2 linked regions of the Spinactinospora alkalitolerans genome follow. The protein of the gene in region 1 interacts with the protein of each later gene in a pairwise test. Links are inferred from orthologs where the notes say so. Each region holds a gene or a part of one and is shown in the gene's direction. Other genes may lie near its edges. The genes, in order: topA and HDA32_RS00805.

Evidence for each region.
Region 2: the proteins of topA (region 1) and HDA32_RS00805 interact in binary tests that used the Escherichia coli proteins (3 or more experiments, as listed by UniProt). The link is inferred for Spinactinospora alkalitolerans from one-to-one orthologs.

The regions. Positions count from the first base shown.
Region 1 is NZ_JACCCC010000001.1:5,669,291-5,678,194, reverse strand. Bases 2,516-5,823 are described here. They hold topA (type I DNA topoisomerase), read left to right. Parts: upstream 2,516-2,893; coding sequence 2,894-5,623; downstream 5,624-5,823. Other genes in these bases: HDA32_RS25310 (DUF5703 family protein), read right to left, coding at 2,516-2,659. Outside these bases: HDA32_RS25320 (chaplin family protein), read left to right, coding at 1-767; HDA32_RS25315 (chaplin family protein), read left to right, coding at 1,088-2,098; more of HDA32_RS25310, read right to left, coding at 2,474-2,515; tmk (dTMP kinase), read left to right, coding at 5,905-7,962; HDA32_RS25295 (adenosylcobinamide amidohydrolase), read right to left, coding at 8,114-8,851. UniProt on the Escherichia coli protein: Releases the supercoiling and torsional tension of DNA, which is introduced during the DNA replication and transcription, by transiently cleaving and rejoining one strand of the DNA duplex.
Region 2 is NZ_JACCCC010000001.1:146,380-154,867, reverse strand. What follows is about bases 84-2,975. They hold HDA32_RS00805 (YigZ family protein), read left to right. Parts: upstream 84-1,165; coding sequence 1,166-1,786; downstream 1,787-2,975. Other genes in these bases: HDA32_RS00795 (hypothetical protein), read left to right, coding at 2,214-2,975; HDA32_RS30405 (hypothetical protein), read right to left, coding at 1,832-1,954; HDA32_RS00810 (SLC13 family permease), read left to right, coding at 84-1,014. Also shown: more of HDA32_RS00810, read left to right, coding at 1-83; more of HDA32_RS00795, read left to right, coding at 2,976-3,671; HDA32_RS00790 (methylmalonyl-CoA mutase family protein), read left to right, coding at 3,761-5,641; scpA (methylmalonyl-CoA mutase), read left to right, coding at 5,638-7,869; methylmalonyl Co-A mutase-associated GTPase MeaB, read left to right, coding at 7,897-8,488.

The DNA.
Region 1 (8,904 bases):
GTTCGGTGGGCAGCGGTAATCAGGTGGTGGCCGATGTCGATGTTCCGGTGAACGTCTGCGGCAATGCGGTGTCGGTGGTCGGGAATTCGGGCGCCTATTGCGAGGACAGCGGGGCCGCTGTCACGGACCCCGGTCTCGGTGTTTCCACCGGTGGTGACGGTTCGGTCGGTAGCGGTAATCAGGTGGTGGCCGATGTCGATGTTCCGGTGAACGTCTGCGGCAATGCGGTGTCGGTGGTCGGGAATTCGGGCGCCTATTGCGAGGACGGCGGGGCCGCTGTCACGGACCCCGGTCTCGGTGTTTCCACCGGTGGTGACGGTTCGGTCGGTAGCGGTAATCAGGTGGTGGCCGATGTCGATGTTCCGGTGAACGTCTGCGGCAATGCGGTGTCGGTGGTCGGGAATCCGGGCGCCTATTGCGAGGACAGCGGAGCGGTCGCCGATGAGCCGGAGAAGCCGGAGAAGCCGGATGAGGACGAGCCCGAGAACCCCGGTTACCCGGATTACCCCGAGGGGCCGGATGAGCCGGAGGGGCCCGGGGACGACGAGAAGCCGGAGGAGTCCGACGATGAGTTCGAAGGTCCCGGGGCCCCGGAAGCCGGGGACGACGACATGGCCGCCCCGACCGGTCCCTCCGCCCAGGAGCAGCAGCTTCCGGTGACCGGCTCCAACCTCATGGCACTGGTCGGCATGGCCGTCGCCGCCGTCAGCGCCGGCGCCGGCGTGCTCTTCCTGAGCCGCCGCCGGAGCTCGGTGCCGTCCGAATAGCGGATCGTGGCTCCCCGGTCGGCCGACCGGGGGCCGGCGTGAGTCCCGCGCCGCCGCATCGAACGCCGCGGGATTCACGCTGGTCACCGCCCCGCCAGGGCGGAGCTGGACAAACGGGTGTGCACCACGCCGTCCATCGCGTATCCACTCCACGTCAAGGCGCCGCACACCCACTTTCACCCGGTCATCCGGTCACCCCATGCCCGCCAGGCACGGCACACCGGAGGACCACGGACCGCGACAGCGCTCCAGCCAGGAACGACCGCGTTCGCCGACAACCGATTCCATTTCATTTCATCCGTTCGAAAGGAAGACCCCAAATGCGCAAGTGGGTTCGCACCTCGGCCAGGACCGCGCTCATCACGGCCGGCTTCATCGCCATGGGCACCGGCGTCTCCCTCGCCGACAGCCACCCCGTCACCTCCGGCGACGGCTCGGTCGGCAGCGGCAACCAGCTCGTCGCCAACGCCGACGTGCCGGTCAACGTCTGCGGCAACGCCGTGGCGGTCATCGGCAACGCGGGCGCCTTCTGCCAGGACGTCGGCGCGGTCGTCCACGACAGGGCCGGCGGCGACGACATCGAGACCTCGGGTGAGGGGTCGGTGCTGAGCGGCAACCAGGCCGTGGCCGACCTCGAGGTCCCGGTCAACGTCTGCGGCAACGCGGTGTCGGTCATCGGCAACGCGGGCGCCTTCTGCGAGGACGTCGGCGCGGCCGTCATCGACCAGAGCGGGCACAAGGGCCACAAGGGCCACCGCGACCACCAGCTCGCCCCCGCCGAGATCGAGGGCGCGACCGGGTCCTCCGAGAACGTCTCGCTGTCCCGGACCGCCGAGCTGGCCGGGAGCACCGAGCCGCTCCGCTCTGAGAGCCGCGACGCCATGGCGGGCCCGGCGCGGCACCAAAACGGCGGCGACATCGAGACCTCGGGCGAGGGGTCGGTCGGCAGCGGCAACCAGGCCGTGGTCGACGCCGAGGTCCCGGTCAACGTCTGCGGCAACGCGGTGTCGGTCGTCGGCAACGCGGGCGCCTTCTGCGAGGACGTCGGCGCGGCCGTCATCGACCAGAGCGGGCACAAGGGCCACAAGGGCCACCGCGACCACCAGCTCGCCCAGGCGCCCGAGACCGCTCAGTTGGGCGGCGACCTGACCGAGGCCCCCGTCGAGCTGCCGGTGAGCGCGCAGAACGCCGACACCGACGCGGTCGGCGCGGCGCGCGAGGCCATGCGGCAGGAGGCGCCCCAGGAGCTGTCCGGCATGCCGCAGCTCACCCTGCCCACCGACGGACTGCCCACCGACGGCCTGCTGGACGGCGTGCCGACGGGGCTGTAGCGAGGACCGGGGCCGTGACGGCCTCCTCCTAGGGCGCCCCGCCTCCTCCTAGGAGACCCGCGCGCCGCGTGGCCGGGTGGACTCCGGCCCGCGCGCCGCGCGGCCGGCGGACGTGCGGTCGTCGGCCCGGCCCTTCGCCGCCTTTTCGAACGCGGTGGATCGGTGGCGAAGAAGCGGGCGGTCCAACCCTCCCGTCCTTGTCCGACGCGGTGGACCGGCGGGAACGCGGACGTGACGACCGCGACGCGAGAAGACGTACGCGAACACGGCGGGTCCTCCTGGAATTTCCGGGAGGACCCGCCGCTTGTCTTTGAGGGGACCCGACCGCGGAGCGCTCCGCGGCCGGGAAGGGCTCCGCCCAAGCTGTGAGTGAATTCACATGGTACGAATTTGTCGGATGATCCTGCGACGCAGAACCACGCGTCGGCTGCCGTCGGGATACACGCGCACCCGTGCGAGCTCCCACCGGCCGTACTCGGCGCGCTCGGTCAGGGCCTGCCGCGCGGCGCTGCGCGAGCTGCCACGTGGAAAGCGGAGTTCCTGGTACTCATACTCAAGCATTGCACTTATTCTGCGACTGCCGATGGGTGTTGTGCCATAGCGTTCACTCACACGGGTGATCGCCGTATTGCCGTCAAGAGAGCATCTCTGGTCGCGCGGCCACCCCCGGCCGACCGGAGCGATCCGGGAAGCGAAGCCCGGGGCCTTCGGTTACCGTCAGTGGCTGGGGACCGAACAGCCCGCGTGCGAAAAGCGACCGCACAGACGACGCAAGGCTAGACGTAGGGGAAGAGCGTGCCACCCAAGAAGGGCAGCGCCGGCAGGAACGGCTCGAACGACACCGGAGGCGGCGGAGGCAGTCGCCTCGTCATCGTCGAGTCGCCCGCCAAGGCGAAGACGATCGCCGGCTATCTGGGCCGGGGCTACGTCGTGGAGTCCAGCATCGGCCACATCCGCGACCTTCCCACCAAGGCCGCGGAGATCCCGGCCCGCTACAAGGGCGAGCCGTGGGCGCGCCTGGGCGTGAACGTCGAGCACGAGTTCGAACCCATCTACGTCGTCAACTCCGACAAGAGGTCCCACGTCAAGAAGCTCAAGGACCTCATGTCCGAGGCCGACGAGCTCTACCTCGCCACCGATGAGGACCGCGAGGGCGAGGCCATCGCCTGGCACCTGCACGAGGAGCTCAAGCCGAAGATCCCGGTCAGGCGCATGGTGTTCAACGAGATCACCAAGGACGCGATCCGGCACGCGGCGGAGAACACCCGCGACCTCAACCTGCGCCTCGTCGACGCCCAGGAGACCCGCCGCATCCTCGACCGCCTCTACGGCTACGAGGTCTCCCCGGTGCTGTGGAAGAAGGTCATGCCGAAACTGTCGGCGGGCCGGGTCCAGTCGGTGGCCACGCGCCTGGTCGTGGAGCGCGAGCGCGAGCGCATCGCGTTCACCGCGGCCGAGTACTGGGACCTCAAGGCGGTCTTCGACGCCGTCGGCCACACCGCCGGCGACGACCCCTCCTCCTTCGCCGCGAGCCTGGTCTCCGTCGACGGCGCCAAGGTGGCCCAGGGCCGCGACTTCACCTCCGAGGGCCGGCTGCGCTCGGCCCAGGGCGTGCTGCACCTGGACGAGGACGCGGCCCGCGGGCTGGCCGAACGCCTCGTCGGCGCCGACTTCGCCGTGCGCTCGGTGGAGCGCAAGCCCTACAAGCGCGCGCCCTACGCGCCGTTCCGCACCACGACGCTGCAGCAGGAGGCCTCGCGCAAGCTCGGCCTGTCGGCCAAGCAGACCATGCAGGTCGCGCAGCGGCTCTACGAGAACGGCTTCATCACCTACATGCGCACCGACAGCATCACGCTGTCCGAGAGCGCCATCACCGCGGCCCGCGACCAGGCCACGCGGCTGTACGGCACCTCCTACGTCCCGGCCAAGCCGCGCGTCTACGCCAGCAAGGTCAAGAACGCCCAGGAGGCCCACGAGGCGATCCGCCCGGCCGGCGACTCCTTCCGCACCCCGGCCGAGACCGGCCTGACCGGTGCGGAGTTCCGGCTCTACGAGCTGATCTGGAAGCGCACCGTCGCGTCGCAGATGAAGGACGCCGTGGGCGAGTCGGTGACCGTGAAGGTGGCCGGCGTCTCCAGCACGGGCGAGCAGGTCGAGTTCACCGCCGGCGGCAAGATCATCACCTTCCACGGCTTCCTCAAGGCCTACGTGGAGGGCTCCGACGACCCCGAGGCCGAGCTCGACGACCGCGAGCGGCGGCTGCCGCCGGTCGACGAGGGCGACGCGCTCAAGGCCGAGAGCATCGAGGCCGAGGGGCACAGCACCCGCCCGCCGGCGCGCTACACCGAGGCCACGCTGGTCAAGGAGCTGGAGGACCGCGAGATCGGCCGCCCCTCCACCTACGCCTCGATCATCGGCACCATCCTGGACCGCGGCTACGTGTTCAAGAAGGGCTCGGCGCTGGTGCCGTCCTTCCTGGCGTTCGCCGTGGTGCAGCTCCTGGAGCGGCACTTCGGGAACCTGGTCGACTACGACTTCACCGCGCGCATGGAGGAGGTCCTCGACGACATCGCACGCGGCGACGCCGAGCGGGTGCCGTGGCTGCGCCGCTTCTACTTCGGCGGCAACGAGGAGACGGGCCTGAAGGAACTGGTCGGAGACCAGCTCGGCGACATCGACCCCAAGGAGGTCAGCTCCTTCCCGCTGCCCGGCACCGACATCATGCTGCGGGTCGGCCGCTACGGCCCCTACATGGAGCGCGAAGGCCAGCGGGTCAACGTGCCGGAGGACCTCGCGCCCGACGAGCTCACCAAGGAGCGGGCCGAGGAGCTCTTCGCCCAGCCCAGCGGCGACCGCGACCTCGGCGTCGACCCGGAGACGGGCCGCACCGTCATCGCCAAGACCGGCCGGTTCGGCCCCTTCGTGACCGAGGTCCTGGAGGAGCCCGAGGCCGACGGCGAGGCCAAGACCAAGGCCAAGTCGAAGAAGGCCGCGGCCAAGCCGCGCACCGCGTCGCTGCTGAAGTCGATGTCGCTGGACACGGTGACCCTGGAGGACGCGCTGCGGCTGCTGTCGCTGCCGCGCGTGGTCGGCGAGATCGACGGCGACCAGGTCACGGCGCAGAACGGCCGGTTCGGCCCGTACCTGAGGAAGGGCACCGACAGCCGTTCGCTGGAGACCGAGGAGCAGATGTTCACGGTCACCATCGAGGAGGCCGAGGAGCTCTTCGCCAAGCCCAAGCAGCGGGGCCGCCGGGCCGCCGCCGCGCCGCCGCTGCGCGAGCTGGGCAACGAGCCGGGGACCGACAAGCCCATGGTGATCAAGGACGGCCGGTTCGGCCCCTACGTCACCGACGGCGAGACCAACGCCTCCCTGCGCAAGGGCGACGAGGTGGAGTCGATCACCGTTGAGCGCGCCGCCGAGCTGCTCGCCGAGCGCCGGGCCAAGGCCCCGGCGAAGAAGGCCACCAAGAAGAGCACGGCCAAGAAGACCGCGACCAGGAAGTCCACGGCCAAGAAGAGCTGAGGCCGCGCACCCGGGCCGGTACCGCGCCCCGCACCGCCGATCCGGGCGCGCCTTCCTCATGTCAGGCGCACTTTCCGCACGTCAGGGGAGTCCGCCTTCGTCGTGTCGGGGGGCACGGCTGCGTCCGCCGGACAGCGCTCCGGCCCACTGTCTGTGGTATGGATCACGTTTACCGCTATGCTGGCGAATGCGCAGGAGAGCGATGTTGTGCACATACCGTGATCTATAGGAGTCCGTCCGAAAGCATGGTTAAGGGCCGAACCGTCGATACGCTTTCCGCCATGAGCAGATCTGGATCACTCGCGGCGCCGGGCGAGGCGCGTACCGTTCTGGCGATCAAGCCGTTCCGCCGGCTGTGGATCTCGCTGTCGCTGTCCAGCCTCGGCGACTGGCTCAGCCTGCTCGCCCTGATGTCGCTGGCCGCGATCCTCACCCAGGACAGCGGCGGCCTGGTGCAGTACTTCGCGGTCAGCGGCGTGGTGGTCCTCAAGCTGCTGCCGTCGCTGCTGCTCGGCCCGATCGCGGGTGCGGTGGCCGACCGCGTCGACCGCCGCCTCACCATGGTCGTCGGCGACGTCCTGCGCGGTCTGCTCTACGTCTCGATCCCCATCGTGGGCCGGCTCGACTGGCTGCTCATCGCCAACTTCCTGGCCGAGTGCATCGCGATGTTCTGGGCGCCCGCGAAGGACGCCACGGTGCCCAACCTGGTGCCGAAGAAGAAGCTGGAGCAGGCCAACCAGCTCGGCCTGCTCACCGCCTACGGGTCGGCCCCGGTCGCGGCCGGCCTGTTCGCGCTGCTGGCCGCGCTCAGCTCGGTGCTGGGCGGCCTGTTCCCGTCGATGCGGGTGCCGGAGGCCGACCTCGCGCTCTACATCAACGGCGTCACCTTCCTGGTCGCGGCGGTCGTCGTCTGGGGGCTGCCGATCCCCGATCAGCCGCGCGAGCGCATCTCCCGGCCGTCGATGCCGCGCGCGATCTGGGAGGGCTGGCGCTTCGCCGGAACGACCCCGCTCGTGCGCGGTCTGCTCCTCGGCATGCTCGGCGCGTTCGCGGCCGGCGGTGCGGTCATCGGCGTCGCCCGGCTGTTCGTGGAGACGCTGGGCGCCGGCAACGCCGGGTTCGGCGTGCTGTTCGGCGCGGTCTTCAGCGGCATGGCGATCGGCGTGTTCGCCGGGCCGCGGATCCTGCGCGACTTCAACCGCCGCCGGCTGTTCGGCCTGGGCATCGGGCTGGCCGGCGCCGCGCTGCTGTTCGTCGGCCTGATCCCCAACATGGTGCTGGCCGCCGTGCTGACCACGGTGATGGGCGTGGGCGCCGGCATCGCCTGGGTGATCGGCCTGACCGCGCTCGGCCGCGAGGTCGAGGACGACGTCCGGGGCCGCACGTTCGCGTTCCTGCACGCCTCGGCGCGACTCGTGCTCATGGGATCGGTCGCGGTCGCCCCGGTGCTCGCCGGGCTGATCGGCTCCTACCGGCTCCGGGTGGGCGACCTCACCTACGACTTCTCCGGCTCAGCGGGCGTCCTGCTCATCGCCGCGCTGCTGGCCGTGCTGGTCGCCTTCGTCTCCTACCGGCAGATGAACGACGAGCACGAGGTGTCGCTGTTCGCCGAGCTCATGGCGTCGATCCGCGGCGTGCCCCTGGCGCGCACGACCGAGGTCGAGAAGCCGGGCGGCACCTTCATCGTGCTGGAGGGCGGCGAGGGCGCCGGCAAGTCCACCCAGGTGCGCCAGCTCGCGATCTGGCTGCGGGAGGAGGGCTTCGACGTCGTGACCACGCGCGAGCCCGGCGCGACCAAGGTCGGCATGCGGCTGCGCGCGCTGCTGCTGGACAAGGAGAACACGGGCATGTCCCCGCGGACCGAGGCGCTGCTGTACGCCGCCGACCGCGCCGAGCACGTGAACGCGGTGATCCGCCCGGCGCTGGAGCGCGGCGCGATCGTCATCAGCGACCGCTACGTCGACTCCACGCTCGCCTACCAGGGCGCCGGCCGCGCGCTGGCCGAGTCCGACATCGCCGGGATCAACTCCTGGGCCACCAATGAGCTGGTTCCGGACCTGACGGTGCTGCTCGACCTGCCCGCCGACCAGGGCCTGGCCCGGCACGGCCGCCCGGCCGACCGCCTGGAGTCGGAGCCGGCCGAGTTCCACGCGCGGGTGCGCCAGAGCTTCCGCGACCTGGCCGACCGCGACCCCAACCGCTACCTGGTGCTGGACGCGCAGGAGTCGCAGGAGGAGGTCACCCGGGCGATCCAGCGCCGGATCCGCCCGATCCTGCCCGACCCGGTCCCCGGCGACGCCGAGGAGATCACCGGCATGCTGCCGGTGATCAAGGAGTAGCGGATTCCCCCGCGGCTGCCGCGACGCGGCCATTGAGGTTTTCGGAAGTCGCGGATGCGCCGACGGGACCGGTCGCGACCCGGCGACAAGGTCGCACAGTGGACCTTGGCCACCCGTTCGCCAGACCCAGGCCACGCAACCTCTGCGAACCTCAGTGGCGGGCGGCTCGGCGCTGGGCGTCCTCGACCGCGCCCTGGTGGACGGCGGCGCGGACCGCGCGGGCGGTGCGCGCGCCCCAGCGCGACCGGGGGCCGCCGAACGCCTCGATCGGGGCCGTGCACGTGTCAGAGGCGAGGGCCGCGACGCAGACCGCGTCGGAGGCGGTCCCGGTGCAGGGGTACCCGGCCTCCAGGAGCGCCTGCACCTTCGCCTCGGTCGCGGTGGTGGCCGCGTTGACCAGCGCGGCGTCGGACAGCGGGGCGGGGACCGCCACGATGATGTTGATCGTCCCCGGCCGCTGGACGGGCGGGGAGGCGCCGATGCGGGCCTCGTCGAGTTCGGGCTCGGCGGCGGCCCAGGTGGGGCGGCCCAGACCGACCGTGGCGACGGCCTCGACCCCGCCGTCGACGGCGAACCGCGCCCGCTCGACATCGGCGGCCGTGAGCATCCCCACGCCGCGCCCGGACTCCCCGGCCGCCGCGGCGATCTCCGACAGGTGGCGCGCCGGGTCGGTGCGCCGGTAGTCGCCGTCGACCTGCGCGTTCACGACGTAGGAGCGGTCGCCGATCCCGCCGCCGAGCACGCCCGAGGCCACCATGCGCCACCCGGGGCCCGCGTCCCACACGAGCGCACTCAGCAGCCTCCCGCCCTCCTCGCGGTAGTGCGTGGTGAGCTTCAGCAGGGTTCCGCACGCGGTGCGGCCCGCCGCGCCGCCGTCATCGGCTGTCACGGCGCACGACCTTACCGGTGCGGGGGCCGCGCGCCCCGCGCCCACCGGGGACG
Region 2 (8,488 bases), 5.5 Mb from region 1 along the record:
GGGCTGTCGGTCCTCGGCCTGGTCACCCAGCTCGGCGACGGCAAGGGCGACGCCAACTTCTCCACGTCGCTGATGCTCGGCATCGCCTACTCCTCCTCGATCGGCTCGGTGTCGACCATCATCGGCACCCCGCCCAACGCGCTCATGGTCGGCTACCTGGCCGACAACCACGGCATCGAGATCGGGTTCGGCCAGTGGATGCTGATCGGCGTCCCGCTGGCCGCGGTCTTCCTGGTGCTGGCCTGGGTGGTGCTGACCAGGTTCGTCTACCCGCCCAAGATCAAGCGGCTGCCGGGCGGCCGCGCACTCATCCGCGAGCAGCTGCACGAGATGGGCCCGATGTCGCGCGGCGAGTGGACGGTGCTGGCCGTGTTCGTCTGCGCGGCGCTGGCCTGGGTGTTCGTCCCGCTGCTCGCCGACAGTGCGACCGTCGGCGGGGCGCTGCCCTGGCTGGCCAACGTCTCCGACGCCGGGATCGCCATGACGGTGGCGGTGGCGCTCTTCCTGATCCCGGTCGACGCCCGGAAGGGCGTCGCCGTCCTCGACTGGGAGACGGCGCTGAAGCTGCCGTGGGGCGTGCTGCTGCTGTTCGGCGGCGGCCTGAGCCTGTCGTCGCAGTTCACCGCCACCGGCCTGAGCGAGTGGATCGGTGGGCGCGTCGGCGTGCTCAACATGGTCCCGGGCTGGGTGCTGATCCTCATCGTCGCCGCGCTGGTGCTGCTGCTGACCGAGCTGACCAGCAACACCGCGACCGCGGCGACCTTCCTGCCGGTCATGGGCGGCGTCGCGGTGGGCCTGGACATGGACGTCATGACGCTGATCATCCCGACCGCCCTAGCGGCCTCCCTGGCGTTCATGCTGCCGGTGGCCACGCCGCCCAACGCCATCGCGTTCGGGTCCGGCTACATCAAGATCGGGCAGATGGTGAAGGCCGGCATCTGGCTGAACCTGATCGCCCTGGTCCTGGTGATGATCGTGATGTATACGGTTGCCGCCTGGGCGTTCGGCCTCTGAGAAACGCCCTTCCGTGCGCGTAAGCCGAGCAGACGGACTCCTGACCCGCCCCGCCGATGCGGCGGTCTCCCCCGGCGACCTCCTTCCCAGAGCGCCGGGGGAGACCGCGCGTTCCCGCCGCGACCGCGCGGCGTCTACGATCGGATCGGCGATGAGGACGATTCGACGCGGCGGCGAGCACGAGATCGAGATCAGAAGATCCCGATTCATCTGCGCGCTGGCGCGGGTGGGCGACGAGGACGAGGCGCGCGCGTTCATCGCGGAGCGGCGCAGGCTGCACTGGAACGCCGCGCACAACTGCACCGCCTACGTGCTCGGCGACGACGGCCGGATCCAGCGCTCCAGCGACGACGGCGAGCCCTCCGGCACCGCGGGGGTGCCGATGCTGGAGGTGCTGCGGCATCGCGGGATCACCGACGCCGTCGCGGTGGTCACCCGCTACTTCGGCGGCGTCAAGCTCGGCGCGGGCGGGCTGATCCGGGCCTACGGCAACGCGGTGTCGGCCGCGGTCGACGCGTCCGGCGTGCTGGAGCGACGCACGCTGCCGGTCGTCGCGGTGGTCGCGGACTACCTGCGGGCGGGCAGGCTGGAGAGTGAGCTGCGCGTTTCGAGCCACCGCGTGCTCGGCGTCCGCTACGAGGCCGACGTGCACATCGACGTCGCGATCGAGGAGGCCGACCTCCCCGGGTTCGAGGCGTGGCTGGCCGAGTTGACCGGCGGGCACGCCCTGTGCGAGGTCCAGGGCAGCACCACGATCGAGGTCGAACCGTAGCCGGGGTTCTGCACAGGTGGGGGCGGGACGGTGCGCCCGGTCCGATCAGCGGGGAAGGTCGGTCCCGATGATGCCGGTGAGCGCGGGTCCTCCGGCGAGGCGTTCCAGCCCCGCGTACTGCGATGTCAGGCCGCATTCGGACGCCACGTTCACGATCAGCGTCAACACTGTCGGACGGCAGCTCGGTCGGCGCGCCCTCCAGGGAGCGGAGTTCGGTTTCGTGGATGCTCATACGGCCGTCCCCGGCCACGGTGCTCCACGGCTCCCGCTGCCGGACGTCCCGTTGGCCGAGCGTCGACCGGTGCCTTCCGGACACCCGGGGGTCGGCCGGCGCGCCTCCGGCAGTGAGCCGGACGTGGGCGTGTCGGCGGCGGGGCGGCCGTTCTAGGATCTCCCTACACGTCGTCGTCATAGGGAGTGAGCGGCCATGCGTACCTGGCGGGCCCCATTGGTGCCGGCCACCGCGTTCGGGCTGCTGCTCGGCGCCGTGGCCTGCACCGGGGATCCTCCTCCCGAACCGCCGGAGGAGTCGCCGCGGCCCATTCCCACCGCCTACTCCGGGGAGGCGCCGCCGGGGCTCGCGGGCGATCCCGTCCGGTTCCTGCACGGTCCCGAGGCCGGCGGTCCCGACATCGTCGACGATCCCATGGGAGTGCGCATCCAGGGCCTCGGGGACGCGTTCCTGATCAGTTCCAACAGCGAGGAGCGTCACCTCCTGCAGGACGCGGCGAGCGGCGAGGCGCTGTGGGAGGGCGACCGGCACGTCGGGCGGTTCACCTCCGACGGCGACGGCACGGCCGTGTTCGAGCTGAGCGAGGGCTCGGCGCACACGGTCGTCGACGACACCGGCGAGGAGGTCTGGAGCGGCTCCGATCCGCGCGAGGTCTACGTCAACGGCTGGGTGGTGCGGCGGCCCGAGGGCTGGAGCGCCGACGAGCCGCACGGGGAGTTCACCGTCTCCGACCCCGGCGGCGGCACCGCGTGGAGCTACGCGTTCGACCGGCCGGAGCCCCAGGAGGAACCGGAGGAGGGCGAGGAGAGCGAGGAGAGCGAGGAGGCCGACGCGGAGGCCGATCCCGACCCCGACCGCATGGGCGCCCCGGTCGGCGCGCGCGGCGACGTGGTCCTTCTCGACGACGGCGCGGGCCTGCTCCAGGCGCGCGACGCCGGTGCCGACGGCGAACTCCTGTGGAGCACGACCGGTGACGATCTCGGCGTCGCCGGGGACGGGGCCGTGTCCCGCCCGCAGCCGCGGCCGGTCGGCTTCTACGAGCTGCCGCTCGGCGAGGAGGAGCGGGACGAGGAGCAGGAGGAGGCGGAGTCCGGCGACGGCGGGACCGCTTCGCCGAGCCCCGCAGAGGAGTCCCTCCGCAAGACCGTCCTGGTCCGCTGGGGGCTGCCCGAGGATCCCTCGACGCTGTCGCTGCACGACCTGCGCAGCGGCGAGGTGCTGTGGTCCCTGGCCGAACCGGGCGCCAACCCCGGCGACGCGTTCGCCGCGGCCCTCGTCCCCGGGACCGTGCACGACGCGGCCACGCACACGCTCCTGCTGCCCCAGGGCAGCGGCACGACCCCGATGATCGCCGTGGACCTGGTGGCCGGGGAGATCCGCTGGCGGTTCGACGACGACACCGAGCGCGCCATCTCCCCCTCCTTCGCCCTGGACGGCTACGTCTACGGCGACTCCCGGGGCGTCGACGGCGATTCCCAGGTCGTCCTGGAGGCCGGGACCAAGGACGTCGTCTCCGACGATCCGGCCGGCTACGTGGAGGCCCGCACCGCCGACGGCCACGCCATGGTCGTCCAGGACCGCCAGCGCTTCGTCTTCGCCCCCGAGAACCCGCCGACCCCCGCCCCGACCTCGACTCCGTCCCCCAGCGGATGACCGGAATCCTGTACCGTCATGCGGCACAGATCACATTTCGCGTACCCCGATGAAGCACGGTTTGAGGCCGAGTCTCTACCATCCGGATTATGAGGGTTCCGGATGACCAGGCCTCGGAAGCGGGGCTGACGCTGGGCGAGGAGTTCCCCGAGGCGAGCCGGGCGCAGTGGCGTGAGCTCGTGGCCGGGGTGCTGCGCAAGAGCGGCGTCGACGCCGACGGGGCCGCCGCGCCCGAGGATCTGCTGACCACCACCACCTACGACGGCTTCCCGATCAGGCCGCTCTACACCGACGAGGGGCTCGACTCCGGCTTCCCCGGACTCGCCCCGTTCACCAGGGGCGGCCGGCCGCAGGGGGCCGTGGCCGGAGGGTGGGACGTGCGCCAGCCGCACGACGACCCCGATGCGGCCTCGGCGCGCCGGGCGATCCTGGCCGATCTGGAGAACGGCGCCGACTCGATCTGGCTGACCGCCGGAGGGGACGGCCTGCCCGTCGACCGGATCGGCGAGGCCCTCACCGATGTCCACCTGGACCTCGCGCCGGTCGTCCTGGAGGCCGGGGCCGACCACGAGGCGGCGGCCGAGGCGCTGCTGGCCGCCTGCGCCGCGGACGGCGTGGCGGCGAGTGCGGTGTCGGGCAACCTCGGCTTCGACCCGATCACCCTGGCCGCCCGCACCGGCGAACGCGCCGACCCGGCCCCGGCGGCGCGGCTGGCCGCCTCCTACGCCGCCCGTTACCCGGGGCTGCGCACCATCACCGTCGACGCGACCCCCTACCACGACGCCGGCGGGTCCGAGGCCCAGGAGCTGGGCGCGTCGATGGCCGCCGCAGTGGCCTACCTGCGCGCCCTCACCGAGGCGGGGATGGACGCGGCCGACGCCGCCGCGCGGCTGGAGTTCCGCTACGCCGCGACCGCCGACCAGTTCCTCACCATCGCCAAGCTGCGCGCGGCCCGCACCATGTGGAACCGGGTCACCGAGGTGTGCGGGCTGCCCCCCGAGCAGCGGGCCATGCGCCAGCACGCCGTGACCTCGGCGGCCATGATGACCCGCCGCGACCCCTACGTGAACATCCTGCGCACGACGCTGGCCTGCTTCTCCGCGGGTGCGGGCGGCGCCGACGCGGTCACCGTGCGCCCGTTCGACTCCGCGCTCGGCCTGCCCGACGGCCTGGCCCGCCGCATCGCCCGCAACACCCAGTCGCTGCTGCTGGAGGAGTCGCACGTGGCCCGGGTCATCGACCCGGCGGGCGGCTCCTTCTACGTCGAGCGGCTGACCGCCGACCTGCACGCCGCGGGCTGGGCGTTCCTCCAGGAGCTGGAGGCCGCGGGCGGCATCGCCGACGCGCTGGCCTCGGGACTGGTCGCCGGGCGGATCGACGAGGTCTGGCAGCGGCGCAGGGACGACCTCGCGCACCGCCGCCAGGCGCTGACCGGCGTCAGCGAGTTCCCCCATCTCGCCGAGCCGACGCTGGAGCGCGCGCCCCGCCCCGGCGCGCCGACCGCTCCGGCCGCCCCGAACGCGCTGCCCCGCCGCCGCTACGCCGAGGACTACGAGGCGCTGCGCGACCGCTCCGACGCCCATCTGGCCGCCACCGGCGCGCGGCCCCGGGTCTTCCTGGCCACGCTCGGCCCCATCGCCGCGCACACCGCCCGCGCCGCCTTCGCCTCGAACCTGTTCCAGGCCGGCGGCATCGAACCGGTGCCGGCGGGCGCGACCTCCGGCCCCGGCGAGGTCGCCGAACGCTTCACCGAGAGCGGGGCCCGCATCGCCTGCATCTGCTCCAGCGACCGGGTCTACACCGAGCAGGCCGCTGCCGCCGCGGCCGCGCTGAAGGAGGCCGGCGCCGAGCACGTCCTGCTCGCCGGGGAACCGGCGGAGTACCCGGCCGTGGACGACTACGTCTCCACCGGCTGCGACGCACTTTCCCTGCTGGAAGAACTCAGCGACTCCCTGGGGGTGGCGCGATGAGCGCGAATATTCCGAACTTCGCCGGGATCGGCGCCGGGGCCCCGGCGCGGCCCCCCGGTCCGGACGGCGCCGAGCGCTGGAGCCGGGCGCTGTCCGAGGCCACCGGAAAGGGGGCCGACGCGCTGGTGTGGGAGACCCCCGAGGGCATCGGGGTCAAGCCGCTCTACACCAGGGCCGACCGCGAGGGCCTGGACTTCGTCGGCGGCTACCCCGGGATCGCGCCGTTCCTGCGCGGCCCGTACCCGACGATGTACGTCAACCAGCCGTGGACCATCCGCCAGTACGCCGGCTTCTCCACGGCCGAGGAGTCCAACGCCTTCTACCGCCGCAACCTCGCGGCCGGCCAGAAGGGCCTGTCGGTCGCCTTCGACCTCGCCACCCACCGCGGCTACGACTCCGACCACCCGCGCGTGGCCGGCGACGTGGGCATGGCCGGGGTCGCGATCGACTCCATCTACGACATGCGGCAGCTCTTCGACGGCATCCCGCTGGACCGGATGAGCGTGTCGATGACCATGAACGGCGCGGTGCTGCCCGTGCTGGCGCTCTACATCGTGGCCGCCGAGGAGCAGGGGGTGCCGCCTTCGATGCTCTCCGGCACCATCCAGAACGACATCCTCAAGGAGTTCATGGTCCGCAACACCTACATCTACCCGCCGCAGCCATCGATGCGGATCATCTCCGACATCTTCGCGTTCACCTCGCAGCGGATGCCGCGGTTCAACTCCATCTCCATCTCCGGCTACCACATGCAGGAGGCCGGGGCGACCGCCGACCTGGAGCTGGCCTACACGCTGGCCGACGGCGTGGAGTACATCCGGGCCGGCCGCGGCGCCGGGCTGGACGTCGACGCCTTCGCCCCCCGGCTGTCGTTCTTCTGGGCCATCGGCATGAACTTCTTCATGGAGGTGGCCAAGCTGCGCGCGGCCCGCCTCCTGTGGGCCAGGCTGGTCAAGGACTTCGACCCGGCGAACCCCAAGTCGCTCTCCCTGCGCACGCACTCCCAGACCTCCGGCTGGTCGCTCACGGCCCAGGACGTGTTCAACAACGTGGTGCGCACGTGCGTCGAGGCGATGGCCGCCACCCAGGGCCACACCCAGTCGCTGCACACCAACGCCCTCGACGAGGCGCTCGCGCTGCCCGGCGACTTCTCCGCGCGCATCGCCCGCAACACCCAGCTCGTGCTGCAGCAGGAGTCGGGCACCACCCGCGTCATCGACCCGTGGGGCGGCAGCGACTTCGTGGAGCGGCTCACGCTGGAGCTGGCCGAGCGCGCCTGGGCGCACATCCGCGAGGTCGAGGAGGCCGGCGGCATGGCGCGGGCCATCGACGCCGGCATCCCCAAGATGCGCATCGAGGAGGCCGCGGCCCGCACCCAGGCCCGCATCGACTCGGGCCGCCAGCCGGTCGTCGGCGTCAACAAGTACCGCCCCGAGACCGCCGACGAGATCGACGTGCTCAAGGTCGACAACACCCGCGTGCGCGCCGAGCAGCTGGAGAAGCTGCGCCGGCTGCGCGAGGAGCGCGACGACGCGGCGGTCCGCGCCGCGCTGGAGCGGCTGACCGGCGCCGCTGCCGCCGCCTCCCACGGCGAGACGCTGGAGAACAACCTGCTGGCCCACGCCGTCGACGCCGCGCGGGCCAAGGCCACGGTGGGCGAGATCTCCGACGCCGTGGAGAAGGTGTTCGGCCGCCACTCCGGGCAGATCCGTACCATTTCAGGGGTGTACCGAGAAGAGACCGGTTCCTCCGGCGACGCCGGCGCCGCCATGGACGCCGTCGCCGAGCGCGTGGAGCGCTTCGTCGACGACGAGGGCCGGCGCCCGCGCATCCTGGTCGCCAAGATGGGCCAGGACGGCCACGACCGCGGCCAGAAGGTGATCGCCACCGCGTTCGCCGACCTCGGCTTCGACGTCGACGTGGGGCCGCTGTTCCAGACCCCGGCCGAGGTCGCGGCCCAGGCCGTCGAGGCCGACGTGCACATCATCGGCGTGTCCTCGCTGGCCGCCGGGCACCTCACGCTGGTCCCGGCGCTGCGCGACGAGCTGGCCGCGCTGGACCGCTCCGACATCATGGTCGTGGTCGGCGGCGTCGTCCCGCCCGCCGACTTCGGCGCCCTCCGGGAGGCCGGCGCCGCGGCGATCTTCGGCCCGGGCACGGTCATCGCCGAGGCGGCGGTGGACCTGCTCGCCGAGCTGACCGAGCGCCTCGGGCACTCCCGGGGCTGACCCGCGCCCGGCGACGAGATGGGGGACATGGGCAAGACGATCGACATCGACGCCTACGCCGAAGGCGTCCTCGCCGGGCATCGGCCCACACTGGCCCGGGCGATCACCCTGGTGGAGTCGCGCCGCGCCGACCACGCCGAGCTGGCGCAGGAGCTGCTGGTGCGGCTGCTCCCGCACGGCGGCGAATCGCACCGGGTGGGCGTCACGGGCGTCCCCGGCGTCGGCAAGTCGACGTTCATCGACGCGCTCGGGACCCGGCTGACCGGGCGGGGGCACCGGGTGGCGGTGCTCGCCGTCGACCCCTCCTCCACCCGCAGCGGCGGCAGCATCCTCGGCGACAAGACGCGGATGGCGCGGCTGTCGGCCGATCCCGCCGCCTTCGTGCGGCCCTCTCCCACGGCCGGGACGCTGGGCGGGGTCGCCCGCGCCACCCGCGAGACGATGATCCTGATGGAGGCGGCGGGCTTCGACGTCGTGCTCGTGGAGACGGTCGGGGTGGGCCAGTCCGAGGTCGCGGTCGCCAACATGGTCGACTGCTTCCTGTTCCTGACGCTGGCCCGCACCGGCGACCAGCTTCAGGGCATCAAGAAGGGCGTGCTGGAGCTCGTCGACGTGGTCG